2 regions of the Pantoea sp. X-Soil-TKNS-1207 genome follow, and region 1 is predicted to be linked to the other one. Evidence: predicted binding sites of a transcription regulator. Region 1 holds the regulator's gene; the other holds the start of a gene.
The links. Region 1 encodes PhoB, which activates phosphate uptake and scavenging genes when phosphate is short. Its sites were predicted from a motif close to CTGTCATAAAACTGNCNNAT; they were not measured.
Positions count from the first base shown of each region.

Region 2: a site for PhoB is predicted at 5,925-5,944, ahead of opgB (phosphatidylglycerol--membrane-oligosaccharide glycerophosphotransferase). Genes of this name have one in related genera too.

Region 1 covers NZ_AP035958.1:1,034,570-1,049,395, forward strand. Annotated here, with positions in the region: gene sbcD (exonuclease subunit SbcD) at 1-969, opposite strand, end outside; gene AC6I8V_RS04665 (hypothetical protein) at 1,149-2,054, shown strand; gene phoB (phosphate response regulator transcription factor PhoB) at 2,293-2,982, shown strand; gene phoR (phosphate regulon sensor histidine kinase PhoR) at 2,997-4,310, shown strand; gene AC6I8V_RS04680 (PstS family phosphate ABC transporter substrate-binding protein) at 4,432-5,358, shown strand; gene AC6I8V_RS04685 (cobalamin-independent methionine synthase II family protein) at 5,534-6,640, shown strand; gene brnQ (branched-chain amino acid transporter carrier protein BrnQ) at 7,043-8,362, shown strand; gene proY (proline-specific permease ProY) at 8,430-9,782, shown strand; gene AC6I8V_RS04700 (TetR/AcrR family transcriptional regulator) at 9,949-10,554, shown strand; gene AC6I8V_RS04705 (type 1 glutamine amidotransferase domain-containing protein) at 10,666-11,346, shown strand; gene AC6I8V_RS04710 (alpha/beta fold hydrolase) at 11,445-12,212, shown strand; gene AC6I8V_RS04715 (acyltransferase family protein) at 12,261-14,213, opposite strand; gene AC6I8V_RS04720 (histidine-type phosphatase) at 14,503-14,826, opposite strand, start outside.
Region 2 covers NZ_AP035958.1:665,077-679,902, forward strand. Annotated here, with positions in the region: gene pdxR (MocR-like pyridoxine biosynthesis transcription factor PdxR) at 1-168, opposite strand, end outside; gene AC6I8V_RS02985 (GNAT family N-acetyltransferase) at 273-983, shown strand; gene AC6I8V_RS02990 (hypothetical protein) at 980-1,438, opposite strand; gene AC6I8V_RS02995 (APC family permease) at 1,624-3,225, opposite strand; gene opgB (phosphatidylglycerol--membrane-oligosaccharide glycerophosphotransferase) at 3,547-5,844, opposite strand; gene AC6I8V_RS03005 (tautomerase family protein) at 6,057-6,446, opposite strand; gene AC6I8V_RS03010 (LysR family transcriptional regulator) at 6,567-7,490, shown strand; gene AC6I8V_RS03015 (glycosyltransferase family 32 protein) at 7,464-8,483, opposite strand; gene AC6I8V_RS03020 (beta-propeller fold lactonase family protein) at 8,888-9,841, shown strand; gene AC6I8V_RS03025 (histidine phosphatase family protein) at 9,838-10,392, opposite strand; gene AC6I8V_RS03030 (MFS transporter) at 10,980-12,374, shown strand; gene AC6I8V_RS03035 (LacI family DNA-binding transcriptional regulator) at 12,496-13,518, shown strand; gene AC6I8V_RS03040 (nucleoside hydrolase) at 13,527-14,510, shown strand; gene AC6I8V_RS03045 (MFS transporter) at 14,739-14,826, shown strand, end outside.

The sequences.
Region 1 (14,826 bases):
GCTGAGATATTCCTGCGTGGTGATCTCAATATCCAGCCATACCGGCTGGTCGGCATCGCCCTCTTTAAAGACCGCCAGCTGCGATTCGATCTCCGCCAGCGAGCCTTTCAGCATCTGCATCGGCTGAAATAACGGGATAGTCAGCGGCGTTACCGCATCAAGACCGGCGCTGAACTCAAGCAGGAACACGCTTTTGTCACGCCCCAGTTCGTCAAAGCTGAGCGGGATCGAGGAGCCGCTGTAGCGAATATGGTCGCTATCGGCAATGCGCTGCGCGCGATGAATATGGCCGAGGGCGATGTAATCCGCCGGGGGAAACGCCTGCGCCGGGAAAGCATCCAGCGTGCCGATATAGATATCGCGTACCGAATCGCTTTTAGTCACGCCAACGGTGGTGAGATGGCCGGTGGCGATAATCGGCAACGCGCCGCCCAGGGCTGCACGCTGCGCCTCGGCGGCGGCAAAGCAGTGCTGATAATGTTGTTCGATGGCTTCCAGCAGCGACAGCTGTTTTTCACGCCCGGACTGCCCGGCCTGGCTGCGCAGAATATCGCGCGGACGCAGGTAGGGGATGGCGCACAGCAGCGCGCCCGGCGTGCCATCACGCTGGTTCAGGGTCAGTACCTGCTGCTCGCCCTGCGGCGTGGCGCTGGTGATCACCCGGGTATTGAGGCAGGCGAGTAACTCGCGCGATTCATTCAGGGTGGCGACGGAATCATGATTACCGGCCAGCACAATCAGCTGGCAGTGGCTTTGCTGCAACGCCACCACAAAGCGGTTAAACATTTCACGGGCGTAGCTCGGCGGCGAGCCGGTATCAAACAGATCCCCGGCGACAATCAGCGCATCCACCTGATGCAGTTCAATTTGCTGGCGCAGCCAGTCGAGAAACGCCTGATGTTCCGGTGCGCGACTTTTACTGTAGAAGAACTGGCCCAGATGCCAGTCTGCCGTATGGATAATGCGCATGGATGCTCCCTGCCAGATTTAGCGTGGGGGGATTATATACGTTTGCTGCCGGGCTGGCATATCTCGTGACCGGGTTATATATCAGAGAGAAATTTCATCAATTCATCATGCCTCAGCTATTTAACCGCAGAGGAGAGCATGATTTAACTGAGTCTCTTTTTTATCAGGAGACGTAAAATATGATTAATCTATCAGGCATTGCTGGTTCCAATACCAGGGTGGATGCGGCGGGTAATAATGATCGGCCTGCGACTGCCGTTGCGGAGAATATAAATATAGTACAGAATTCCAGTGGCGGAATGGCATCATTTTTCGATTTAACATCCTTTGTTTCTCAACTTGAAGAGCGTGTTTTAAATATAAATCCCCGGCCGCTGCTGGAGGTGGGTGAATTCTTTGATACCCTTATTTATAACGAGAATAGAGGCAGCAAGATATTGATCAGACCTTTCGACCATCAGGTTCCTCCCGCCGGTGAGTTAGTTAAATTTACGCAGGCGGTGCAGGCGAAAATCAACGAAGCCAGAACGCGTCAGGATGGCGAATATTGTATGGCTACCGGCCGATTCTTTATTCTGCCTGCGCAGCAACGCTATTCCAGACGTACACCTGATAATCCGCAATTCTCAGCGTGTTTACAGCAAGGTCTGTTGTCGATGGTAATAAAGAAAGATTTTAATTACGATGCGCGTAATTGCCTGCCGGATTTTGTCGTAATGACAACGTTAGCAATGTCGTCAATAACGCGAGGGGAACACGTTGTTGAACGTGCGCATGTGTTTTACCTTGATGCATTCAGACCGAAGAATGTGAAAGAATTCCTGAATGTATTTGTCGATGTCATGCATCAAACCTGGCAGAAAGGGGATGAATTTGAAAAAATGGCGATAGTATTCGCTCTGGCGAATCTCGATGATGCCTGGCATCTCTCTAACGCGGCACCGGATTTTGCAGAGAAGATGTCGCATGAGGAATTCCTTGCTATACGTAATGAGGTGCTGGGGAAAGCGGAATTTGCTGACCTGAAATCTGCCATGGCGGTGGTAAGCGCATCAAATTACGAAACGGATCGCCCGTCGCCATAAGCCAGGAAACGGCCTGCCCGGCTGGCGCCTGCGTTGGTCCGGCCGGTAAAGAACAGTTTTCCTTAACAATCACCTGCCTGTCCTTTTCCCTCAGTCAGACTAAAATCCTGTTTCGGCTGTCACAATTCTCTCTTTGTGCGCAATTTTACCCGTTGGTTTTTTCATAAAAGTGTCATAAAACTGACGCATAATGACGCCGCAAATCCCAGTGACAGCCGTCATATCAGCAGGAGTAATAATGGCTAAGCGCATTTTGGTTGTGGAAGACGAAGCTCCCATCCGTGAAATGTTATGTTTCGTACTGGAACAAAATGATTACCAGCCAATTGAGGCAGAAGATTATGACAGCGCAGTGGGGAAGCTTATCGAACCCTGGCCTGATTTGATTTTGCTCGACTGGATGTTACCCGGCGGGAGCGGCATCCAGTTTATTAAGCATCTGAAACGTGAAGCGATGACGCGTGATATCCCGGTGATGATGCTGACAGCGCGCGGCGAAGAGGAAGATCGCGTACGCGGACTCGAAGTGGGCGCGGATGATTACATCACCAAACCGTTCTCACCCAAAGAGTTGATGGCACGTATCAAAGCGGTGATGCGCCGTATTTCACCGATGGCGGTGGAAGAGGTGATTGAGATGCAGGGGCTGAGCCTCGACCCTTCATCACACCGGGTGATGTCTGAAACCACGCCGCTGGAAATGGGGCCGACCGAATACAAACTGTTGCACTTCTTTATGACCCACCCGGAACGCGTTTACAGCCGCGAGCAGCTGCTGAACCATGTCTGGGGCACCAATGTGTATGTCGAAGATCGTACTGTCGATGTGCATATCCGTCGTTTACGTAAAGCGCTGGAGGTCTCCGGCCACGATCGCATGGTACAAACCGTACGCGGAACAGGGTATCGTTTCTCTGCCCGCTACTAAACGGAGTCTTTACCGTGCTGGAACGACTCTCCTGGAAGAGATTACTGACCGAGCTGGTGCTGGCTTGTCTGCCAGCATTGATTCTCGGTCTGCTGTTTGGTTATCTTCCCTGGCTGCTGCTGGTGACGGTGCTTGGCGTGTTGCTGTGGCACTGCTGGAACCTGATGCGGCTGTCGCACTGGCTGTGGGTCGATCGATCCATGACGCCGCCCGGCGGGCGCGCCAGCTGGGAACCTCTGTTTTACGGGCTGTATCAGATGCAGCTGCGCAACCGGCGACGCCGTCGCGAGTTGGGCAACCTGATCAAACGCTTTCGCAGTGGGGCCGAGTCGTTACCGGATGCGGTAGTCCTCACCACGGAAGAGGGCACCATTTTCTGGTGTAACGGTCTGGCGCAGCAGCATTTGGGTCTGCGCTGGCCGGAAGATAACGGTCAGAACATCCTTAACCTGCTGCGTTACCCGGAATTCTCCCGCTATATTCGCCAGCGCGATTTCAATAAGCCACTGACGCTGGTGCTGAACAATCAGCACCATATGGAGTTTCGCGTCATGCCCTACAGTGAAGGGCAGTGGCTGATGGTGGCGCGCGACGTCACGCAAATGCACCAGCTGGAAGGCGCGCGGCGTAACTTCTTCGCCAACGTCAGCCATGAGCTGCGCACGCCGCTGACCGTGTTGCAGGGCTATCTGGAGATGATGAACGATTCGGTGATGAACGAACGTTCCCGCAGCAAAGCGCTTCAGACCATGCAGGAGCAGACGCGACGCATGGATAGCCTGGTGAAACAGTTGCTGACGCTGTCACGCATTGAAGCGGCACCCGCCATCGATATGAAAGAAACCGTTGATGTGCCGACCATGCTGCTGCTGTTGCAGCGTGAAGCGGAAACCCTCAGCCAGGGCCGTCATGAGATCCATTTCCATACCGATCCGCATCTCAGGGTGCTGGGCAATGATGAGCAACTGCGTAGCGCCATCTCTAACCTGGTGTATAACGCGGTGAATCATACGCCGGATGGCACCCGTATCGACATCAGCTGGCTGCGTAATAAGCAGGGTGCCGAGTTTAAAGTGTGCGACAACGGACCCGGTATCAGTGCTGAACACCTGCCACGCCTGACTGAACGCTTCTACCGCGTGGATAAAGCGCGTTCGCGCGCCACCGGCGGCAGCGGTCTGGGACTGGCGATCGTTAAACATGCGCTCGGCCATCACAACACCCGACTGGAGATCACCAGCGTGCCGCATCAGGAGACCTGCTTTAGCTTTATCCTGCCGCCACGGTTGATTGTCGCCAGCGGGATACGGGAGAATGTGACGCAATAACTGTCGTAATGTCATTCAGTTAAGGCTCCTTCCGTAGCGGCGCGATTTATCGTGCCGCTACGCATAAGGTGAACGCTTTAACAGATCCAGATTACTCAAAAAACCGTCACGGAAATCCTGCATGAAATCGTTGTTGCTGTTCATTTTGCTGTCGTTCTCTGTGCTGGCGCAGGGGCAACAAACCATGCTGGCTGGCAATCTGAGCAGCGTTGGCTCCGATACCCTCGGTTATCTGATGACGCTGTGGGGCGAGGATTTCAGCCGTCAGTCACCTGGCGTCAATGTGCAGGTGCAGGCGGCGGGTTCCTCCACCGCCCCGACTGCGCTGGCCGCTGGCGCAGCGCAACTCGGCCCCATGAGCCGCCCGATGCAGGCTGATGAACGCCAGTTATTCACCTCACGTTATGGCTATCCGCCGCTGGCGGTGCCGGTGGCGCTGGATGCGCTGGTGGTGGTGGTTAACCAGGACAATCCGCTGACGCGTATCGATCCGCAGCAGCTCGATGCGCTGTTCTCGGTGACGCGTCTGTGCGGCGCGCAGCGGGTGCCGCAGCGCTGGGGCGATCTGGGGCTGAGCGACCCGCACTGGGCCACGCGTAGCATCCAGCGTTACGGCCGCAACTCCGCCTCCGGCACCTGGGGCTTCTTCAAGCAGCAGGTGCTATGTAAAGGGGATTTCCGCGCCGACGTGGCTGAGTTTCCCGGTTCTGCCGCCGTGGTTCAGGCGGTGGCCGCCGCGCCAGGCAGCATTGGCTACGCCAGTTTTGGCTTTCATCTCAGCGGCGTGAAGACGTTACCGGTGGTGACCGCCAGCGGCGACAGCGTTATGCCCGATGCCGATTCGATTCGCAGCGGCCGCTATCCGTGGTCGCGTCCGTTGTTTATCTACGTCAATAAAGCGCCCGGCAAACCGCTGCCACCACTGGTCTCGGCCTTTCTGCATCGGGTGTTATCCCCCGAGGGACAGCGCCGGGTGAGCGAAGCCGGGTATCTGCCGCTGTCTGACAGCCAGATGGCGGCGGCGCGCGCCGCCATTGAGGAAAATTGAAGAACGAGCATCTGAACATGAATTTTCTTCATGACAGCTGAATTTTCTTCGTTTGCCCATTTCGTCACAGCATGTCACTCTCCTTAGCCATATAGCCATCCAGATGGCTAAAGATAACCAAGCGAAATTATACCCTGACGCAACCATGCGTTTACGGCTTTAGCCAGGAGTGATCATGCAACGAGTAACCGCCCCGTTCCGCGCCGATACCGTCGGCAGTTTTCTGCGTCCCGCTGCCATTAAGCAGGCGCGCGAGCAGTTTGCTAATGGTGAAATTGATGCCGCTCAGCTGCGTCAGGTTGAGGACGAGGCGATCCGCCATGTGGTCGATCAGCAGCGCGCCAATGGCCTGCAAGTGGTTACCGACGGCGAATTCCGTCGCGCCTGGTGGCACTTCGACTTCTTTGACGATCTGATTGGCGTGGAGCGTTACGAAGCGGATCAGGGCATTCAGTTTAACGGTGTGCAGACTAAAGCGCGCGGCGTGAAAGTCACCGGTAAAGTGGCCTTCAACCCGAACCATCCGATGCTGGAGCATTTCCGTTTCCTGAAAAGCATCGCCGGTGATGCGGTGCCGAAGATGACCATTCCCAGCCCAAGCGTGCTGCACTTCCGCGGTGGCCGTAAGGTAATCGACGCCACCGTGTACCCGGATCTGAAAGCCTATTTCGCCGATCTGGCGCAGACCTATAAAGACGCTATCCAGGCGTTTTACGCTGCGGGCTGCCGTTATCTGCAACTCGACGATACCGTCTGGGCGTACCTGTGCTCCAGCGAGCAACAGCAGCAGATCCGCGAGCGTGGTGAAGATCCGCAGGAACTGGCGCGCACCTACGCTCAGGTGCTGAATACTGCGCTGGAAGGTAAACCGGCGGATCTGACCGTGGGCCTGCATGTTTGTCGCGGCAACTTCCGCTCAACATGGATTTCAGAAGGCGGCTACGAGCCGGTGGCGGAGGTGCTGTTTGGCACCGTCAATATCGATGCCTTCTTCCTCGAATATGACAACGAACGTTCCGGTGGTTTTGAACCGCTGCGCTTTATCAAGCCGGGCCATCAGCAGGTGGTATTGGGTCTGATCACCACCAAAACCGGAGAGCTGGAAGATCCGGCGCAGGTGAAGGCTCGTTTACAGGAAGCGGCACAGTTCGTCAGCCTGGAACAAATCTGCCTCAGCCCGCAGTGTGGCTTCGCCTCTACCGAAGAGGGCAACAGCCTGAGCGAAGATCAGCAGTGGCAGAAGATTCGTCTGGTGGTCGACATCGCAAATCAGGTGTGGTGATGCTGTAAAGTTGTGCAAACAGGCGCGTAAATCGCGCCTTTTGTGCATATTAAAGGGCGCTTATGCAAGGATATCTTTCGTGATGGAGAAAGTTTAAACAAATCATCTGATGCGTTTTCGAGCTTATCTATATTGATTCACTGCTTTTTATCGCTTTAGTGCTATATCCTTCTGGTTTTCCGATCCCGTATTGCCTTTCTTCGCTATAAACGTTTTACTACGCGCCGTTGTCAATTCATCCCTCTGTGAACAGAAGAAAAGCAGTTTAAATCACCTGCGCTTTAACGATTCGGCGAGCATAACGCGCTGGCATTGCCTGTTAAGCCGTTGTTTTTGGCGTGGTCAGGGGACAACACAAACTCAACTTTCACCGCAACATCAGCTACAGGCAGTACAGAAGTTATGACACATCGTTTAACCTCGAAAGATATCCTCGCGCTGGGCTTCATGACGTTTGCCCTGTTTGTCGGCGCAGGCAACATTATTTTTCCACCGATGGTGGGTATTCAGTCTGGCGAACATGTCTGGATTGCCGCCCTTGGCTTCCTGATCACTGCGGTGGGTCTGCCGGTGATGACGGTTATCGCGCTGGCGCGCGTGGGTGGGGGGATCGATGCCCTCAGCTCGCCGATTGGCAAAGCTGCGGGTCTGCTGCTGGCGACTGTCTGCTATCTGGCCGTTGGCCCGCTGTTCGCCACGCCGCGTACTGCGACCGTATCATTTGAAGTGGGTATTGCCCCGCTGACCGGCGACGGCGCGCTGCCGCTGTTTATCTACAGCCTGATTTACTTCTCGCTGGTGATCGTCATTTCCCTCTATCCGGGCAAACTGCTGGACACCGTAGGACACTTCCTTGCGCCGCTGAAAATCGTCGCGCTGACGGTGCTCGGTGTCGCTGCGCTGCTGTGGCCGGCTGGTGGTCTCTCACCAGCGACCGCCGATTATCAGCGTGCCGCCTTCTCCAGCGGTTTTGTTAACGGCTATCTGACCATGGATACGCTGGGCGCGCTGGTGTTCGGTATCGTTATCGTCAACGCAGCCCGCTCACGCGGCGTGGAAAATGCCCGCCTGCTGACGCGCTATACCATGCTGGCCGGTATCATCGCCGGTGTCGGCCTGACGCTGGTTTACCTTTGCCTGTTCAAACTCGGTTCTGACAGCGGCGCGATTGTCGATCAAAACGCGAACGGCGCGGCGATTCTGCATGCTTACGTGCAGCAGACCTTTGGCGGCATGGGCAGCTTCTTCCTTGCCGCGCTGATCTTCGTCGCCTGTATGGTTACTGCTGTCGGCCTGACCTGTGCCTGTGCAGAATTTTTTGCGCAATACCTGCCGTTGTCGTATAAAACGCTGGTCTTTATCCTGGGTCTGTTCTCAATGGTGGTGTCGAACCTCGGCCTGAGCCATCTGATTCAGATTTCGATCCCGGTGCTGACGGCGATTTATCCGCCGTGCATCGTGCTGGTGGTCCTGAGTTTCACCCTGAACTGGTGGAACAAAAGCAGCCGCATCATCGCCCCGGCGATGCTGGTCAGCCTGCTGTTCGGTATTGTTGATGCCATCAAAACCACCAGCTTTAAAGACGCGCTGCCGCTGTTCAGTCAGCATCTGCCGCTGGCCGATCAGGGACTTTCCTGGTTGCCGCCGTCGCTGGTGATGCTGCTGATTGCTGCGGTGGTGGATCGCGTGAAAGGACGCGAACAGGTCGCCGTTCACCAGTAAGCGATATTGCTGTTAATTTCGACCACGGGCCTGCCCGTGGTTTTTTCATTTTCAAGGTACTGTTGTTATGCAAGAAACCAATAAGCTCAAACGCGGACTGAGCACGCGCCATATCCGTTTTATGGCGCTGGGATCGGCGATTGGCACCGGGTTGTTCTACGGCTCAGCCGATGCGATCAAAATGGCGGGTCCCAGTGTGCTGCTGGCGTACATTATTGGCGGCGCGGTGGCGTATATCATCATGCGCGCGCTGGGTGAAATGTCGGTCAACAACCCGCAGGCCAGCTCCTTTTCACGCTATGCGCAGGATTATCTTGGCCCGATGGCGGGTTATATCACCGGCTGGACTTACTGCTTCGAAATTCTGATTGTCGCTATCGCTGACGTGACCGCTTTTGGTATCTACATGGGGGTGTGGTTCCCGGACGTGCCGCACTGGGTTTGGGTGCTGAGCGTAGTGCTGATTATCGGCGCCATCAACCTGATGAGCGTCAAGGTGTTTGGCGAAGTGGAGTTCTGGTTCTCCTTCTTCAAAGTCGCCACCATCATTATCATGATCGTTGCCGGTTTCGGGATGATTTTCTGGGGCATCGGCAACGGCGGTCAGCCCACTGGCATCCATAACCTGTGGAGCAACGGGGGCTTCTTTGCCCACGGCGTGGTCGGCATGTTGCTCTCCCTGCAGATGGTGATGTTTGCCTATGGCGGCATCGAAATTATTGGTATCACCGCCGGTGAAGCCAAAGATCCGAGCAAATCGATTCCTCGCGCCATCAACTCCGTTCCCTGGCGTATCCTGGTGTTCTACGTCGGCACGCTGTTTGTGATTATGTCGATCTACCCGTGGAACCAGGTGGGTACCTCTGGCAGCCCGTTCGTGCTGACCTTCCAGCATCTCGGCATTGCCGCAGCGGCTTCCATCCTGAACTTTGTGGTGCTGACGGCTTCGCTGTCGGCCATCAACAGTGACGTGTTTGGCGTAGGGCGTATGCTGCACGGTATGGCGCAACAGGGCCACGCGCCGAAGATATTTATGAAGGTATCCGCGCGCGGCATTCCGTGGGTGACGGTGCTGGTGATGATGCTGGCGATGCTGATTGCGGTGTATCTCAACTATCTGATGCCGGAGAAGGTGTTCCTGGTGATCGCCTCGCTGGCGACCTTTGCCACCGTCTGGGTGTGGATCATGATTTTGCTGTCGCAGATTGCCTTCCGTCGCAAAATTGGTAAGCAGGAAGCCGGTAAGCTGCAATTCGCGCTGCCGGGCGGCAGTGCGACTGCGGTGGTGGGGGTGCTGTTCCTCGGCTTTATCATCGCCCTGATTGGCTACTTCCCGGACACGCGCATATCGCTCTATGTGGGCTTTGCATGGATTGTGCTGCTGTTGCTGGCCTGGCCGCTGGCGCGGCGTAAAGGCTAAGCCTCTCTTCGGTTAACAGGCCCTCGCCAGTTTAATGGCAGGGCCTTAATTTTTTGCTTAAGCGATGGCTGGCCAGTCTGAATAGCAAAGCAACCCAGGATATCATCGAAATCTTAAGACAAAAAAACACTAGACGACCGGTCGGATTCGGGGTAGTTTACATCATATGAACAACACGACTGTTTCAGATACACATAATGTACGTGACCGTATTCTGGCTCTTGGCAGGCAGATAATCGGCGCGAAAGGCTTTTCCGCTGTGGGGTTAAAAGAGATCCTTGATGCCGCAGGGGTACCGAAAGGGTCGTTTTATCACTATTTCGGTTCGAAGGAAGAGTTTGGTGAAGCCTTGCTGGAAGCCTATTTCCTCGAGTATCTGCACGAACTTGATATCGTTTTAGGTCAGCCCGATTTAACGATGGCGCAGAAGCTCACCCATTATTGGTGTGGGTGGCAGCATAATCAGTCTTTCCAGGATTGTCAGGGTAAATGTCTGGCGGTGAAACTGGGGGCCGAAGTGGCGGATCTGTCGGAGCCGATGCGTTTATCATTGCAGCGCGGGACATCACAGATTGTGGAACGTCTGGCGCACGCGATTGAGAAAGGCGTGGCAGAAGGCTCCATCTCCATTGAGGGCCTGCCACAGGATGTGGCGCAGAGTCTTTATCAGTTATGGTTGGGGGCCAGCATTATGGTCAAAATTGTTCGTCACACTCAGCCTTTTGATAAAGCGATGGCGACCACCAGGCAAATGCTGAAACTGCCTGATTGAGTGTCAGCCACCACGAGATGCACTTCTGTATGAAGTGCTTTTTTTAGGACTTTTATGTAGACGACCGGTCTACTCCATGCAAACCAATTTAGTCATCTCAGGAGAACTACCATGAAAGTATTACTCGTACTGACTTCACACGATCAACTGGGCAACACCGGCCGCAAGACGGGTTTTTGGTTAGAAGAACTGGCCGCACCTTATTACACCTTTAAAGACGCTGGCTTTGAGGTGGTACTGGCCTCGCCGCAAGGAGGGCGTCCGCCGCTGGATCCCAAAAGTAACGAACCGGACTTCCAGACCGATTTAACGCGTCGCTTCGAAGCCGATGCGGCCGCCAATGCGCAACTTGATACCACCGTCCGTCTGGACTCCGTCTCTCAGGCTGAATTTGACGCCGTGTTCTATCCTGGCGGTCATGGCCCGCTGTGGGATCTGGCAGAAGACAAACATTCCATTGCGCTGATCGAATCTTTCATTGCGGCTGAAAAGCCGACGGCACTGGTCTGCCACGCGCCTGGCGTTCTGCGCGATGTTAAAGCCAGTAATGGCCGCCCGCTGGTGGAAGGTAAACACGTCACCGGCTTTACCAATAGCGAAGAAGAAGGCGTGGGTCTGACCGACGTGGTGCCTTTCCTGGTGGAAGACATGCTTAAAGCCAGTGGCGGTGTCTATTCCCGTGGGCCTGATTGGGGTTCATACGTCGTTGCTGACGGTTTGCTGATTACCGGCCAGAATCCGGCGTCTTCTACCGCAACGGCTGTCCGTCTTATTGAAGCATTATCACGCTGATAAAAGGGCAGGGGATGGCGATCTCCTGCTACCTACTTAAGCCGGGTAACGTTTCCATCCCCGGAGGCTGTTAGTCAACGATAATCAGGATAAACATCATGAAAGCGTCTTTTCGTTTTGCTCGTGCTGTCGCGTTATTTTCGCTGGTACTGACCGCTTATGGCGCCAGTGCCGCTCTCACTCAGCCGGTTAAAAACATCGTGCTGGTACATGGTTATTTCGCTGATGGTTCCGGATGGCAGGGGGTTTCCAACATTCTTACCCGCGATGGCTATAAGGTTTCCGTGGTTCAGGAGCCTGAAACCACGTTTGCTGATGATGTGCAGGCGACGCAGCGTGTGGTGGATATGCAGCAGGGCCGCAGCATTCTGGTTGGGCATAGCTATGGCGGCGCAGTAATCACCCAGGCGGGTAATGATCCGAAGGTTGCCGGCCTGGTGTATATCGCCGCATTTGTTCCCGAAGTGGGGGAAAGTCTGGCGACCCTGACCAGCAAAATCCCGGCGGCGTCGAAGGCGATCAAAAAGACCGCTGATAACCATCTGTACATCGATCCGGCACAGTTCCGTGCTGAATTTGCCGCCGATATCGCTCCGGCGGAAGCCGCCTTTATGGCCAGCTCCCAGGTGCAGCCGTCGGTCGCCACATTTACCGCACCGGTTACCGCCGCAGCCTGGAAAACCAAACCCAGCTGGGCGCTGGTAGCAACATCTGACCAGACGGTGAATCCTGCGCTGGAGCGGTTTATGTATAAACGTGCGGGCAGCACCAGCGTCGAAGTGAATGCCAGCCATGTGGCATTTCTGTCACATCCGAACGAGGTAGCCCGACTGATTGAGGAGGCAGCGGTGCATTCCGCCAACTAATCTCAGCGTGCGATAGCAAAGCGGCCACCGCTGGCCGCTTCCCCCTCTTTACCAGTTCTTCCCTAACGCAATCTCGCCGCCATAGGGGCTGAGGTGGTTGTTGTCGTAGTACAGCGGCAGGCCATCATTGGTGATCATGCAGCCGTGGTCATTGCACAGATTCTCCCGCAGCGACATCACCCGCACCCCGGCCTGGGCATAGCTTTTCAGCAACCTTTCTACCGCTTCTTCCGGCAACTGAAACTGGCTGGTGCGTTCCGTCAGCAGCGGCGGGGCCTCCCATTGGCTCAGCCAGGCGCTCAGCTCGCGGCGGATCGGGATATTACGGTTATTGCTGAAGCGCAGCGGATCGACATCCAGCGATGGCGCGTCCTCAATCACGGTGATTTTCTTCCCGGCCTGACGCAGCCGGGCGATGACCTTATCCATGCCGCTTCTCAGCGCCTCCAGATTGCTTTTTTCCGGATGCGCCAGTTCACGGAAGCCAGATCCGGGCAGGATACTCATACCGGATGCCCAGTAGGCGCTGATCACCACCTCATCAACCTTATCGCTTAACACCATCTTCAGCACTTCGCGATTAAAATCAACGCACTGCTGTGCATGGTTTGGCACCTGATGAACCACGCGTGTCACGTCGATCAGGAACGGGCAGGAGGCTTTGGTCAGCTGGAACAGCGGTTTATGCTGACGCACCGCATAGCCTGCCACCGAGGTACGCAGCGCGGCGGCGTGACTGTCGCCGATTAATGCGACGCCGGGGCGATCGGTCTGCGGATGACACTCGGCATTCAGCGACGGCAAATTGGCGCCGTAATCCAGCAGGCAGGGGTTACGTTGCGCCGCAATCTTCCAGGATTCGCCGTTGACCACCTGCTCACTGACGCGATATTTCATGCCGCCGGTCTGCCACAGCACCAGCATGGCGCCCGCCGCCAGCACCGATGAGGCACAGTAAACCGGGATCACCAGGCGCGTGGCGCGTTGTGGGTGACGGAACGGCTGCTCAACAAAGCGCCAGGAGAGCCAGGCAATAAACAGGGCGAGGGCGCTGATGGCGATGCCCTGCCATGCGGTTAACGGATGATCGCTACAGATGCGGGCCAGGCTGAGCAGAGGCCAGTGCCATAAGTACCAGGAGTAGGAGACGGCACCGATAAAGCGCATCACACGGTTTTCCAGCAGCAGCTGGTTGAGGCGACCGCGTGCGCCGATCATCAGGCAACCCGCGACCACCGGGATAATGGCGAGCCAGCCGGGAAAATTATCTTCTTTGGTCATCAGCACGGCGGAAGCGGCAATCAGCAGCCAGCCAAGCAGGTTACAGCCACTGGCGACCCGGCCTGCCAGCGGCTGCGGTAGCCACAGCGCCAGCAGCACCCCTGCGCCCAGCTCCCAGGCGCGGGTCGGCAGCAGATAAAATGCATGGGTGCTGGCGAAAGGCGTCACCCACAGGCAGGCCAGCAGCGAGGCGGCACTGATGATCACAATCACCCCGGCCATCGAACGCCGGAAGCGCGCGGCCAGCAACAGGATAAACGGCAGCACCACGTAGAATTGTTCTTCGATGCCGAGCGACCAGGTCATCAGCAGCGGGTTGAGATCGGAATCGCTACTGAAATAGTCACCGCTTTTCAGCAGCAACATATTGGGCACCGAGATGAAGACCGCGACGCTATATTTCGCCAGCTGGCTGAATTCGAGCGGCGACAGCAGGATGTAGCCGAGCAGCAGCAATACCGCCATCATAAAAAATAGCGCGGGCGCGATACGGCGAATACGGCGTAAGTAGAATTGATAAAAAGAGAAGCGTCCTTCGGCTATTTCCCGGCTGATGATGCCGCCAATTAAGAACCCGGAAATAACAAAGAACAGGTCAACACCAATAAATCCCCCCGGCAGGGAGGTGACACCAGAATGGAATAATACAACCAGCAGAATAGCGACGGCACGCAGGCCGTCAATGTCCGCGCGATAGCGGTGAATACCCGGTTTAGTCATAATGCGACCCAGAGATATTTTCGCAGGAATATAATTTCCTGACGCGAATAAATAAAAATAAATCGGCGAATCCTGTCGCCGAAAAACAAGGGTAAAAAAATAAGAAATAAAGGGATGTTTGACGGTTACAGGTTAACCCGGAGGGACGAAAATGCGTATCACTGACGAGAAATATAGAAAATCCTCAGGTACTGCGGACCAAAAGCTGACGAAATCTTTAAGGTTGTGATGTTGTTAGTTAAGTGCGCATAGGGTTGTCATAAAGGGTGACCCTATGCGCAGCGAACAATCAGTGCGGGTAATCGACGGGAATTATCGCCTGCTTATCCAGCGCCTGGCTGAAGCTATTCAGGGTCGATTGATAAGGGCATAGCGTGCCGACCGTGGTAATCCGACAGTTTTTCTCATGCCACTCCTGGCGCAGCAGCGGGTGATGCGCGTCCACCGGCGTTAATTGTCTCAGATCATCCAGACTTTGTGCCTGGAAATAGATACGCAGGAAACGTTCGCCGGTTTGCCGATCGCGCCAGCGTTCAAATACCAGGCTGCTGCCCGGCGGGATATTACCGCGGGTATAGCCCGGCAGCTGCCAGCTAAAGTTCATCAGGGTGCG
Region 2 (14,826 bases), 370 kb from region 1:
CTGAAGTTCAGCGGCCAGCTGGCGCGTGGCGGGCAGGCGTGCGCCCGCAGGCAGCTGGCCAGTCAGTATCGCCTGACGAATACGCTGGAACAGCTGCTGTTGCAGCGTCATAGTCTGATCGGCTGCCAGCGGTGCCAGCAGTAGGGTGCTGAGGTCGAAATCGTGCATGATGCGCTCGCGTGGATCTATCAATAAGTCTGATTGTGGCGCTTTTTAACAAGCCAGCAAAGTGGCAATCTGCATATCTACCTTATCCAGCGACAGGAAAAATGATGTCTCAGAACAGCAATGAATACGGACAACCGATTGGTTTTGCCCTGCCAGACTGGCAACCACGCGCGTGGCCTGAGGCGGAAACCTTCAGCGGCACTTATTGCCGTCTTGAGCCACTCAGCGCGGAACGCCATGGGCGGGAGCTTTATGCCGCCTATGCCGAGGCGGGAGATGGGCGTGACTGGACCTATATGTTCGCGGAACCCTTTGCCGATGAGGCTGCCTATCTGGCGTATGCCCGCCAGATTGAGAACGGGCGCGATCCGATCCATTTCGCGGTAATCGATCTGCAAAGCAACCGCGCCGTGGGTACGCTGGCGCTGATGCGCATCGAACCGAAACATGGTGTGCTTGAGGTCGGGCATGTGGCGTTTTCACCGCTGCTGAAGCAAACCCGTATGGCTACCGAAGCGCATTTTCTGCTGATGCGTTATGCGTTTGCGCAGCTCGGCTATCGCCGCTATGAGTGGAAATGCGACAGCTGTAATCAGCCATCGCGTAACGCGGCACTGCGTCTTGGATTCCAGTTTGAAGGGATATTTCGTCAGGCCATTGTCTATAAAGGCCGCAGTCGCGATACCTGCTGGTTTTCCATTATTGATAGCGAGTGGCCGCAGGTAAAACGGGGCTTTGAACGTTGGCTGGCGGCGGACAACTTTAACGCCGAAGGTATGCAGCGCAACCGACTGGATGCGCTGCGCCAGGGTTAACTGATAAAGATATATTTGCTGGCGGCGAGAATGAGGGTACCGGTTGCCGCCACCATTACCCGCTTCAGCCATTGCAGCTCTTTCTTCAGGCCGATGATGTCAAGATTGATGTTGTTGATGCGGGTATCCATTTTGTCGAAACGCGCGTCGATTTTATCGAAACGGTTGTCGACCTGTTCAAAACGCTTGTCGATCTGTTCGAAGCGCTTATCAACCAGGGAAAAGCGTTCATTAACGTTTCTCTCAAACTGATCAACGCGTTCTTCTAAACGGTCGACGCGTTTATTGAGTGCGTGTTGTTCATGTACTACACCTTCCATCGCCTGTGCCAGGTCCGCTTTGGTGAGCGAATGTTCCTGCTGCATTTCGGCAAAAATTTCGACCAGCACCTCAGCCTGCCGATCTTCCACGCCTGCCTGTTGCAGGGATTTATACGCCTTATGAGTGTTCATCATCGCCAGTGTCATCCTTGTTCTCCCTGAATGTTATCCCGTAATACGCGGATATTATTCATTGGGTGATAATTACGCTACGCAACCATGTGCATTTTGCGCGCGCTCTCGAAAAAAATCAATTAGTACAACAAGTAACGAGGATGTGGCGGGAAGGCAGCCTGCGCGCGGGCGCAGGCTGGATAGGGTTAATTGTGCGCGTATTTGCCGCTGATTTTATCATCGGATGACGGGGTTTCATCTTCTTCATCGGTGATCGCCGGAACCGACAGGCTGGCTTTCACGCCCCAGAAGTAGCAGACCAGAGCAGCGACGACGATGAGAATCATATCCAGCGGGCTGCTGATGGCGCCGCTGCCGCCGTAGGTGCCGAGCATCGAAATCACCATCACGGCGATGTAGTAAGCCAGCAGCCACCAGGCACAGTGCAAATCGCGGCTGAACTGACTGTTTTTCTTGCCAAATATCGCGTAACCAATCCAGGAAACGATCAGGATTGGGATGAGGATTTCATTCACCGACCAGCCGCTCCAGTAGATCAGCAGGGTACTGGCGACAAACGCCAGCGGGCTTAAAAGCGCGGCCACCGGCAGACGGAACGGGCGCTGCATATCCGGCAGGTGATTGCGGAACGCACCCAGGGTCACCGGACCCGGCATATAGGTGAACACGGTCGCGGAGGTCACCGCGCCAATCAGACCGCCCCAGACCTGAAATTCTGACGGCAGCGTCCAGACAATGGCGAGGATCAGCGACAGCCACAGCGCGCCGCGCGGTACCCCGGATTTTGCATCCACCTCGCCGAAAACCCTGAACAGGTGGCCATTACGCGCCCAGGCAAACAGCACGCGCGCGGCGCCGGCCAGATAGATATTGCCGGTCCCCGCAGGTGAAATCACCGCATCGATCAGGATCAGGTTAATCAGCCAGGTGAGGCCAAGGCTGCGTGCCAGGTCAGCATAGGGAGACTGGAACACCTGCTTCAGGCCCGCCCAGCCATGCTGCGACAGCAAATCCGTTGGCACGGCGCCCATAAAGGCATATTGCAGCGCCAGATAGATCACGAAGCTAACGGCAATGGCGATACCAATCGCCAGCGGCACGTTGCGCTGCGGATTTTTCGCTTCACTGGCAAAATCCACCGCCTGACGAAAACCGAGATAGGCGAAGACGATACCGGCACCGGTCAGTGAGCTGAACACGCCATGCGCGCCGCCCGGCGGGGCCGGTGGCACATCAAGGTTTGGCGCGTGGAAGTAAAGCAGCAGCGTGACGATGGTCAGCAGCGGCACGATGAATTTAAAGGTGGTAACGATAGTATTAACGCGGCCAAAAAAGCTGACGCTCCAGTAGTTCAGCAGGAAAAACGCCACCAGCAGTCCAATCTGCACCACAAAACCGAGACCGGTTGGGCTGCCGTCGGCGTGGCCCAGCGCAGGCCACCAGTAAATCGCATACTGACGTACCGCTTCCACTTCCACCCCGGCGGTGCTGGTGTAGGCCAGCAGCGAGCTGACGCCAATCACAAAGCCGACGATATTACCGTGCGAGTAGTTAGGATAACGCACGAAGCCGCCCGCCCGCGGAATCGCTGACGAAAGCTCCGCATAAACCAGGCCAATCAGCAACACGATTACCGCCCCTAATACCCACGCCCAGCCGGTATGGCTCCCCGCGTAACCGGAGCTGTTGAGCGCCGCATACAGCCAGCCGGAGCCGATCATCGATCCAATGCCGAGTAACGACAGATCGACCAGCCCCAATTTCTGTTTGAGTCCACTTGACGCCATATAATGCCCCTGTGATGTGTATTAGCTGAATAGCATTCAGCTTTGTTTATTCGATGTCGCGACAGGGGAAATAAGCATATTGCGTGCCATGATTATTTTAATGTTGTGATAGTAATTCAGGGGAATAATTGTGGTGAGGGAGGCGGGAAATAATCAGCGTTGGCGTTTTATTATGGCGGGGAAATAAGCGCTGGAAAGAGATGCTATCTGGTATCAGGCCCCGGAACGCGGTGCAGGGCGCACCGCGATGATCCGAAATATATATTCTGATAGCAGTTGAAACATTATGTCATCCCATTATCAGGAATGACATAATTCCGCTTAGCTCTGCGGTTGGGGAACGATTTTAATATCCACCATGCCGATACCTAATTTGCGTGGGTCCTGGCCGATGATATTTCCTTCATTCGACAGCTGCGGTTCCGGCGGCGCGATAATTAAATTATGGCTGCCAGCGGGATTAGTAAAATGCAGCGTAGTGGTAGAGATATCATCCCCCAGATTCAGTATCTGCTGCTGGTCGCCCACGCGCACTGGTATCGGCCGATGCGCATTCGGACCAAAGGCGCGTGCGGTGATCACCACATCAAACCGGCCAGGCAGCGCATCGACATATTCAATATTCACTTCAGGCGCGAGGTTGGCGTTGGACCAGCGTCCCCACAGCTCCGGACGTGAGATACCGGCAAAGCTTTTCACGCTCTGCGGTGCGCCGGGCACGTTAAGCATAAAGCTGTCGGCGCTGTAGCGAATGGCGTTATCTTCGATGCGGATCTGCTGCTCGTTGTGCTGATACTGCGCATCGCTGATCGCCGTTTGCGGGAAGGTGACTTTGCCTTTCCATACCGGCTTGTCGATGTGCGTCACCACCGGCTGGCCGCCCAGCTGTCCCGTCGCTAAACAAAGATCGCCGGAGAGTGCCAGCGCAGGTTGCCACAGGCGACCCATCTTGAAGCAGCGGTCAACCCAGACGAATTTATCGGCGGCGGTAAAATCCGCCAGCTGGTAGCGCAGCGGCGCGGAATACTCGCCTTCCGGCAGCGGCTCGACGCGTTTATCGCCCACGCGGAACAGGATAGGCAGCTTGAACGTAGTGCCTGAGAAGCTGAAGGTATTTTTCTGTTGATCGATGGTGAACGCATTGAGTTTAGTGGGGAAGTTCCACAGCTGGATGATATCCGGTTTCCACGCCAGAACCTTCTGCGTCATGTTGGCAAACTGCGCCGACAGCGAAGGGGAGCTGAGACCGCTACGACCGAGGCCGATAGCCTTATCACCGCCAAGAATATCCAGCACCGTGGCACCGTTATCCAGCGTACTGCGCTTGCCGTCGATCACTTTAGCCTCAGGCTGATCGCCACGGATCACCATAAACAGGTCATGGCGCGGTTGCTGGATCAGATACTGATGCGCGGTGTTGTTCATCGCCAGGTGATCAGAGGTCACCACAATGATGGTGTTCTTAAACCAGGGCGAGGCTTTGATGCGTGCAATCAGTCGCGCCACATGCTCCTGCGAACAGGCCACGGCGCTGAACGACTGATTCGGCTTGCCATCATAGCTGTAGCTTTTGTGCTGACAGGTACGGGAAATAAAGCCATCCGGGTGATGGGTATCGACGGTGAGGGTAAACAGCGCGAAGCGTTTTTGCTGACGCGACAGCTCCTCATACTTCTTAAACACTTCATCCATCACAGTGTCATCGTAGTAACCCCAGTTGTTACGGTAGTCAGGGTCAGCCACCCGTTCTTTCAGCTCCTGCGAGCCATACATATGCGCCGGGTCAAAACCGTGTGATTTCAGGAACGTGTCTTTACCGGCAAAGCGCAGATCGGCCCCCTGAATAAACCAGTTTTCATAGCCGGAGTTTTTCAGGATATCGCCCAGGCAGATATTCTGCGGGAAGAAGCTGGAAAGCGCCGCTGAGGCGTTATCCTGGAAGGGGGCAAACAGCGGGATGCCGCACTGCGAACCGACCATCCCGGCGATGGTGTAATCGGTGCCTGGCAGCTGCTCGGTGTTGCTGAAATCGAGGCTTTGATCTTTTTCGCGGCTCAGCTCGGGCGCCAGGCCAGGAAAGGTTTGTTCATTGAAATAGGTGCGTTCCAGACTTTCGCCATAGATATAGACCAGATTGAGCTTCGGTTCGGCAATCACCGATTTTGGCGTTTTGTAGTAGGTTTCGAAGTCGGAATCGGCCTGGCGATTGTGGGAGGCGATCAAATCTTTTACCTGACGGAATGCCGGGGTGGTTTGTACCGATCCGGCGGCACAGGCGATCGCCAGCAGGCTCCAGCCAAGCTGGTGCTGTTGTTTGCGATGGCGCAGTAGCCAGGTGAGCAGGCAGAACAGCAAAAATAAGCCAATGATTACCCCGATAGCAGGCACCACGTATTTGCTGATGCCAGCGCCGGTCAGGCTGTTGGTCAGGGTATATAGCACCGCGTCATTGATGCCGTCGCCGGTAAAATAGTTGCTGGCGAACAGGGTGATGTTCAGCACGATAAACAGCGTAAGGAGCAATAAAATCAACGTAAACCAGAATTTATTTCGCCCGGCTTTCCAGGAATAGACTGCGATCGCAGCCAAAAAAAGTACAACCGATGCTAGTTCGGACAAGGTCAGATCCTCAGGCTAATTGGAAACGCAATCCCTGCGCTAACGACCCTCTGGGGGGTTTTTGCGTCAATCTATATTGGCTGTCACATGGCTGCAACATGACCAGTCAGATTTGTGCGGCTGATTTGAATTCGTTTATAGCGGGTTTAGGTGGGCTATGGTTTACGCTGGCAGCAAAGGGATTGCTGCCAGAGGTGGGGCAGGAAAGAGGATCAGAGTTTGCCAGTCAGATACTGCGCCTCGCCATCGGCAAAGCTCCAGTCGCCCTTACTGTTTGTAATAAAGCTGATCATCAGGTCGTTACCCTGCACGCCACAGTTTTCCTGCAACTCGCGAGCTAACTCTGCCATGAACAACATTTTCTGTTCTTCACTTCTTGGGCTGGTGTAAACGCGCACCATCACAAGATTGTCACTGCGCTCGAAGCCCAGGCCGGTGTCCTGAAAGACCATCTGGTATCTTTTATTTTCGTGAACAATCTGATAACGATCGCGCGCGGGAACCTTAAAGGCGGTTAATACCGCGCGGTGGGCTGCATCCAGCAGGGTGCGTAATTCTGATTCAGAACGGCCCTGAATCACGTCAAATTGCAGTAACGGCATAAATAAACCCTCGTTTTTGCTCACATGGAAATATTATGATGTGGCTCTATGCTGCCGCGTGCCGCTGCAAAGAAAAAGCGCGCTGCCTGAAATGATTATTTATTATTTTGAACAATCATCATGAAAGAAATCAAAACCGATGCCCTCTGGGTGCACCTGCACTGGCTAACGGTGCTGGCTGAACTCGGCAGTTTTACCCGCGCAGCTGAACGGCTGGACGTCAGCAAAGCGGCGATGAGTCAAAAAATTAAAGAGCTGGAAGAGATGGCCGGAGTCTCGCTGGTGCAGCGCACCACGCGCAGCGTCCGCCTCACCTCTGCCGGAGAAAAACTGGTGGATGAGCTACGCGATCCCTTTGCGCGCATCGCTCAGAGTTTTTTCAGCGTGCGTGATGAGGCAGGCCCGGTACGCGGAATGGTGCGCGTCAGCGCGCCGGTGGCGTTTGCCCGTCAGCAGCTGGTGCCGATCATCGGTGATTTTCTGCGTGAATACCCACAGGTACGCCTGCAACTGGATGTGACCGACCGGCTGGTCTCGCTCGGCAGCGAAGGTTTTGATCTGGCGATTCGCCACAGCCAGGTGCTGCCGGAAACTCACGTTGCGCTGCCGCTGTGCGAAACTCACACCCTGCTGGTGGCTTCCCCCGCTTATCTGGCGCAGAGCGGCACCCCGCAAACGCCGCAGGATTTGCCGCAGCATAACTGCCTGTATTATCCGCGTGGGCTGGAATCGCCACAGTGGCGCTTTCGTCAGCTAAGCGACAGCAGTGAAACGGTGCAGGTGAAGATTCAGGGGAATTTTGCCACCAACAACAGCGAATCAATTCGTGATGCGGCGCTGCAAGGGCTGGGTATCGCCATGCTGCCGGATTTCAGTGCCAGCGCGGCGCTGGCGGCGGGAACGTTGCAGCAGGTGCTGCCGCAGTGGCAGTCGGTGGAGGCTTTTGCCGAGCGATTATGGGTGGTGCGCCCTTATGCGGCCCAGGTGCCGCGGGCGGTCACCACCTTTATTCACTGGCTACGCGCGCGCTTTGTTGATGGTTGAGGGTGATGCCAGCGCCACCGGCGCGTGCGGCTGCATCATCTCTCCCAGCAGGCTGGTGCGGTTGTAGTTGCCGAGGCGCAGGTTGAAGTCGAGGTGCAGGCGCTCGTTGCCGCTCAGCTTAATCACCGGCGGCGGGGTGTGCGGGCGCTGATGGAATAACACCGCACGGGCAAAAGCCGCGCTGTTCCAGCCGCTCAGGCGCTGATAAAAAAACGCATTGGCTTCCCCTTTGCGCAAATAGACATTCGCCCGACGATATTCGCGCATGGCTGCCTGCTGTGCCAGCGTGCACAATTGCTGTTCCGGCTGGGGGATTTTCTGCATCAGCAGCGGATAATCATCGCGCTGTGCCATGTCGTGGAAATAGCGCTGCTCGCCGAGATGTTTGATCGGCGCATAATGCTTTTGCCACTCGCGGATATAGGGATTATTGGGTGGGGCGGCGAGGAACCAGTTTTCCATCACCGGCGACAGAAAATTCAGGGTCGACACTTCACAATAGTAACCAATCACATCCATGCGCCGTTCCTGATGTACCCGGTGCACCCAGCTGAGATCTTCAAACAGCAGGGTGCTGCAATCAATGGCGATGCCACCGTAGCGCAACAATAATTCCAGACGAATGGCTTCGCTTTTTTGTTTCAGGCTTAATTCGGCAGAGGTAAATATAAAATCCGGCAGTACTTCATTGACGGTCTGGCGATTTAACAGATGCACCTGATGATCGGGATTATCTTTGCGAATTTTTTGAATATTTAACAGCATTGATTTTGGTAAATATTCATCGTCCCAATACATCCAGACTATTTTTGGAATTTCCGGCAGATCTTTCTGCGCGGAAATTAACACCACATTATCCTCTTCGCTGGGATCGTATTCCGGCGCGGTTACGGTATTTTGCTGCCTTTTTTGCCATAACATCTGACTGGTAAAAGAAATTTTTTGCCAGTTGTGCCACAGCATACGGGCAGTGTGTAGGCGTTTTTTTGTCATGGTGCACCTGATTATTGTGATTATACGGTAGTGGATTCCCTGATGCTGGCGCGTGGGCGCGCTTCTTGTTTCCTCACGGCTGTGTGTAAAAGACTCACCCTTGCTTAATAAAACATTCCTGCGCGCGAGGCTATCATTTTCTTTCTCTTTCAGATAAACCGGAAAATGAATGAGCCGACGGCGTTAAAGTTATCGTGGAATTAATTAATGTGAGGCTGATTTTTTAATTTATCCGCTTTAAGACTATTCCTAATAAAATAACATCCGGGGGTGGCAGAGCGTGGCGTGGGTTAAAAAATGCGCTTCAATACACCGGTTAACGAGACTGTATTTTTCACTGGCCTGGCCCACCGCCGATGCAGGTTAGCTACGCTTAAAGGCAGATGTTAAAAAAAGGAGAAGCTATGCAGCCACACCACCATGGATTACTGGCGGTCGACAAGCAGGGCAATCGCGTGCTGTTTCTTAACCCGGATACCTTTGCCGTGGAGCAGGAGCTGAATGCTTTTCCACCGCGTCCGCACGAATTACTGATGCTGCCACAATGGGAGAAGGCCTATGTCCCGATTTACGGCGATGGCGTCCACGGCGACAACCCTCATCCCGGCCACAAAGTGGCGGTGATTGACCTGCGTCAGCGCGCCATCAGCGGCTTTATCGATCTCTCGCCGTTGCAGTCGCCGCACAGCGGCCAGCTGGGGCGCGACGGCAAAGTCTATCTCTGCTGTGAAAACAGCGCGGCGGTGGCGGTGATTGATCCTGCCAGCGATCGGCTGGAGAAAACCATCGCGCTACCCTCGCATAACGCACACCGGCTGGCGCTCTCCCCCAGCGGACGTAAGCTGTTTACCGACAACGAAGAGGACGCCAGCATTACGGTGGTCGATCTGTGCGAGGCAGAAGGGCGGGTCATCGATACCATTCTGCTGCCCGGTCCGATTGCCGGTATCGCGGCATCGCCGAAACATCCCTATCTGGTCGCCAGCGCGGCTGATGTACCGCTGCTGTATGTGGTGGATCGCCAGAGCCATCGCATCCGTCAGCGGCTGCGGCTGCCGGGACATCAGCAGCCATGCCAGGTAGTGCGCTTCAGCGCTAACGGTGAGCGGCTGGTGGCGATTGGCGATCACGAGGCGGTAATCACCCTGTTTGACGATCTGCTCAATCCGCTGGGCGACATTGCGGTGGGAAATAAGCCGATGGATGGCTGCTTCAGCGACGATAATCGCACGCTGCTGATCGCCAATGAGGGCGATGGCTCGCTGAGCGTGATCGATTTGGCGCAGATGAAGGTGATTGCCACGCCACAGGCCGGTACCGGCTGTGAAGTGCTGAGCTACTTCACTCTCAGCGGCTAGATAAAGGGCCGATGATAGATGGCGCTGCTCCAGTGGCGGCTGCTGGCGTGCTTTTCGGCCTGCCAGCCACGTTTGCGCAGCTCACGGGCGATCAGTTTATTCATGATGCCGTGACCGACCAGCAACACGGTGCCGCTGTTCGACAGCACAATCAGTTTGTCGGCGGCCTGCTGCGCACGCTGGCGCGCATGTTGCACCGATTCCACTTTTCCTGCGTAGCCGCACAACCACAGCAGGCGCAGTAGCGCCAGCCAGACGTTAAGCGGCAGATGCAGCCGTTCAAACGGCAGATGAGGAATCGCCACTTCGCTGAACAACGCATCCACCGCATCAGGCTGCAATCCTAATCGCGCCAGTGATGAGCGGGCGCGCGGCAGCGGGCTGGAGGCGATCACACTGGCCAGGCGCGCAATCGCTGCGCTGCGGGGCGGCGGTGAATCGCAGATATCCGCCTGGTCGTAACCTTCGCACCAGTCGGCCAGCGCCCGCGCCGTGAAGCGCCCGCTTACCGGATGATCGGGTTTGCCGTGTCGCATAAGGATGATGGTCATAACGCTCCTGAATATTTTCTCCAGTGTAATGCAGATGGCCGTGGAACCAGCCAGGCCGGTAGGATTTAGGACAAATTCGCATCTGTCATCAAAACTTAACTGAAATATGCGACAAGAAGCGCGATGCAGGTTCAGCCGCCACCTCGTTAATGATAAGCAAAAATCGTTAATTACACCCGTCAGGGATGCTATTTTGTACACGGGCACTGAGTGTAATGTCATGAATTGCCGCCATTTTTATCGCTAATCTCTGAATGATAGTAAAGATAAATTAATTATTTTTGCTCAGATCACTTGATTTATCTACGCGCGTAGATAGACTGTGCGCACAGTGATAGCTCACGGTGCCAGAGACGAAGTTGGCCTTGAGATGACGCAGTTACATTTGCCCTATTAATGCGACCGATGGAAAAAACATCGGCGAAGTCCGGCGAATAGAAGAATTCCAACACCAGGGAATCCTTTACTGAACTTTCATCCAGGTATGCCCACTCTACGTCGCCACCGTGGCGTTCCGCTTGTTGCAAGGGAACCTACCCACGGAAGGGCGTTTGTTTGATCGATCTTCATCTATCAGGGAAATGGTTATGACGGTACATCAATCCGTTTCGCAACAACGCGCACTGTCTTCTTCTTCGGCTGCCGATGCGCGGCTCGAAACCTCCTCCGGCCGCAAAGATTTCTGGCGCGCCACCTTATCCTGCTGGCTGGGCACGGCAATGGAGTACGCGGATTTCGCGCTCTATGGCCTGGCGGCCGGTATCATTTTTGGCGATGTCTTCTTCCCCGAAGCCAGCCCGACTATGGCGCTGATGTCCAGTTTCGCCACCTGGTCGGTGGGCTTTATTGCCCGTCCGATTGGTGCGCTGCTGTTTGGCTGGATAGGCGACCGTAAAGGACGCAAGGTGGTGATGATCACCACCATCATCCTGATGGGCGCTTCCACCACGCTGATTGGTCTGATTCCTTCCTACGCCACCATCGGCGTGTGGGCGCCGGCGTGTCTGGTGCTGCTGCGTTTTACCCAGGGGCTGGGCGCGGGGGCGGAGCTGTCCGGCGGGACGGTGATGCTGGGCGAATATGCGCCAGTTGAACGTCGTGGGCTGGTTTCGTCAGTGATTGCGCTCGGTTCCAACAGCGGCACGCTGATCGCCTCGCTGGTCTGGCTGGCGGTGGTGCAGATGGACCAGCAAAGCCTGCTGGCCTGGGGCTGGCGTATTCCGTTCCTCAGCAGCGTGCTGATTGCGCTGGTCGCCTTGTGGCTCCGCCGTCATCTGCGCGAAACCCCGGTGTTTGAACGTCAGCAAGCCGTATTGCAGGCGGAACGTCACGCCACGCTGGCGAGCCAGCCAGCCGAGGTTGATAACCGTAGCTTCTGGCAGCGCAGCCGTTCTTTCTGGACCATGATAGGCCTGCGTATCGGCGAAAACGGTCCTTCCTATCTGGCGCAGGGCTTTATCGTCGGTTACGTGGCGAAAGTGCTGATGGTGGACAAATCGGTACCCACCACTGCGGTGTTTATCGCCTCCCTGCTGGGCTTCCTGATTATTCCTTTCGCCGGCTGGCTCTCCGATCGTTTCGGCCGTCGCATCACTTATCGTGTCTTCTGCCTGCTGCTGATGTTCTATGCGTGGCCCGCTTTCCATCTGCTGGACAGCCGTGAGCCGGCGATCGTTATTCCGGTGATTGTGGTGGGGATGGCGCTGGCCTCGCTCGGCATCTATGGCGTGCAGGCGGCGTGGGGCGTGGAATTGTTTGGCGTAAAACATCGTTACACCAAGATGGCGGTGGCGAAAGAGCTGGGGTCTATGCTTTCAGGAGGCACTGCGCCTTTAGTGGCGGCGGCGCTGCTGTCGTATACCGGCCACTGGTGGGCGATTGCCGTCTATTTCTCCGTGATGGCGACCATCGGTTTCCTCACCACCTTTGTGGCGCCGGAAACGCGTGGGCGTGACCTGAACCTGCCGGAAGATGCTATCTGACGGCAGTAAATTTGTTGAGCAAAACGTACCTGTCCTGTAACGGCGCGATTTGTCACGCATCTCAGCGCCGTCAGCAAAAACCTGCGCGATAAGTGCTACAGGGCAGAACAGAGGTAAGGTATTGGCAAAATCATCATCCGGTAATGTAACCCGCAGCGATGTGGCGAAAGCCGCAGGCACGTCAGTGGCTGTGGTGAGTTACGTTATCAACAATGGACCGCGCCCGGTGGCGGAAGCCACCCGGCTGCGCGTGCTGGCTGCGATTGAGCAAACCGGTTATCGGCCAAATGCCGTAGCGCGTGCGCTGGCATCCGGCAGCACCAAAACCTTCGGCCTGATTGTGCCGAACATTGCCAACCCCTTCGTCGCCTCGATGGCGCACCTGTTATTGCAGGAATCACTGCATCACGGCCACGTAATGTTGCTGGGCGATGCCGGTGATGACCGTCAGCGCGAGCTGGAATTAATTCAGGGTCTGCTGAACCGGCAGGTTGATGGCCTGTTTTACAATAGCGTCGATCGCCACCCCTATATTGATGTGATCAAAGCCAGCGGTACGCCCTTTGTCATGCTGGATCGCGTCGAGCCGCAACCCGGCGTGAGCATGTTGCGGGTGAATGAGCGTGAAGCGGCGCGTCAGGTGACGGCGCATCTGCTGAGCCACGGTTATCAGCAGGTGGGGATGATCAGTGGTCCGCTGGAGATGCTGAATGCTCAGGATCGTATTCAGGGCTGGCGCGATGCGATGGCGGAGCAGGGGTTGCAGGCGGATGATGCGCTGATCTACCCCGCCAGCTATTCACGTCAGGGCGGTTACGATGCGGCACGGCGGATGCTTGAGACTGGCCATGTTCCGCGCGCCCTGTTCGCCAGCAATGAAGGGCAGGCGATTGGCTGTATTCGCGCCTTTTCCGAGCGCGGGCTGCGTGTCCCGCAGGACGTCGCGCTGGTCTGCTTTAACGGTACCGAGCAGTCGGCATTTCATGTGCCGACGCTGACAACGGTACGCCAGCCGCTGCGCGAAATGGCGCAGCGCGCGATTGCCATGCTGAAAAACTGGAATGGCGAAGCGGAGCTGGCGGAATTTCCTCACCATCTTGAAATCGGTGAGTCCTGTGGTTGTCAAATCATCAGCCGAAAATAAATAACATTATGAAAAGATTGATTATTGATTGTGATCCGGGGAATGGTATTGCCGGTGCAAACACCGATGACGGCCTGGCGCTGGCGTTAGCGCTGGCATCGCCGTCGTTGTCGCTCGAGTTAATTACCACCGTCAGCGGCAATACGCCGAGTGCGGTGGGGGCGCAGGTGGCGAAAGATCTGCTGCAACGGCTGGGCCAGAATATTCCGGTCATGCAGGGCGCGTTGCAGGCGCTGCGTGAAGATCCGGCGCCGTGGCGTGCGCGTCTTGATGGCGTGAAGGATGAAAAGCTGGCGGAACTGTGGCGCGGTGTCCGTCAGCCGCAGCTGATCCCGGCCGATGGCAATGATGCCGCAGGCGTGATGGGCCAGCTGATTTGTGACAATCCCGGCGAATTCACGCTGGTCGCCATCGGCCCGTTAACCAACGTGGCGCTGGCTCTGCAACGTTATCCTGAGATGGCTGAAGCGGTGGCGGAGATTGTGATTATGGGCGGCGTGTTTGCGCTGGACGATTACGTCAAAGACACCAATTTCGGCCTCGACCCGGAAGCCGCGCATCAGGTGCTGCACAGCGGCGCTACCATCACGCTGGTGCCGATGGATGTCACGACGCAAACCCTGCTGACGCATCAGGATCTCAACTGTCTCACCGGCTGCGATCATCCGCTGACGCAGTTTGTGCGTGAAACCCTGCGACCCTGGATTGATTACTCGATCCGTACCCGCCATCTGCCGGGCTGCTGGATTCACGATGCGCTGGTGGTGGCCTGGCTGCTAAATCAACGCGTTGCCGACGGCATGGATTATCACGTCGATGTGGAGCTGCGTGCCGGTGCTACGCGCGGTAAAAGCTGGCGCTACCGCACCCCGCTGCGGCTGGATATTGGCGTGCCCGAAAATAGCGGCGCGCTGGTACATGTGTTGCACAGCGTGGACAATCCGCTGCTGCTCAATATTATCGAACAGGCTTTTAACGATCTGAATCGCTAAATGAATGGCGGTCATCCCTCGGGTGATGGCCGTCATTTACGCCTGTGTCCGATGACATGCCTTCTTACATCCCGATGCACTCGCTGACAATTCCCCGCCACAACCCGCCTTTCTGACATGCTATATACAAATGGTTAACATAATAATAACCGTTGCAATCATTCGCACGGTAACGTTCACAAAAATGTCCGGCCAACGAACCGGACGCTGTCAGACAGGATACCCCCTATGTTTAACTGGACTGCGACGCAGCGAAATGTGGCTTTTGCCAGTTTCGCCAGCTGGACGCTGGATGCGTTCGACTTCTTTATCCTGG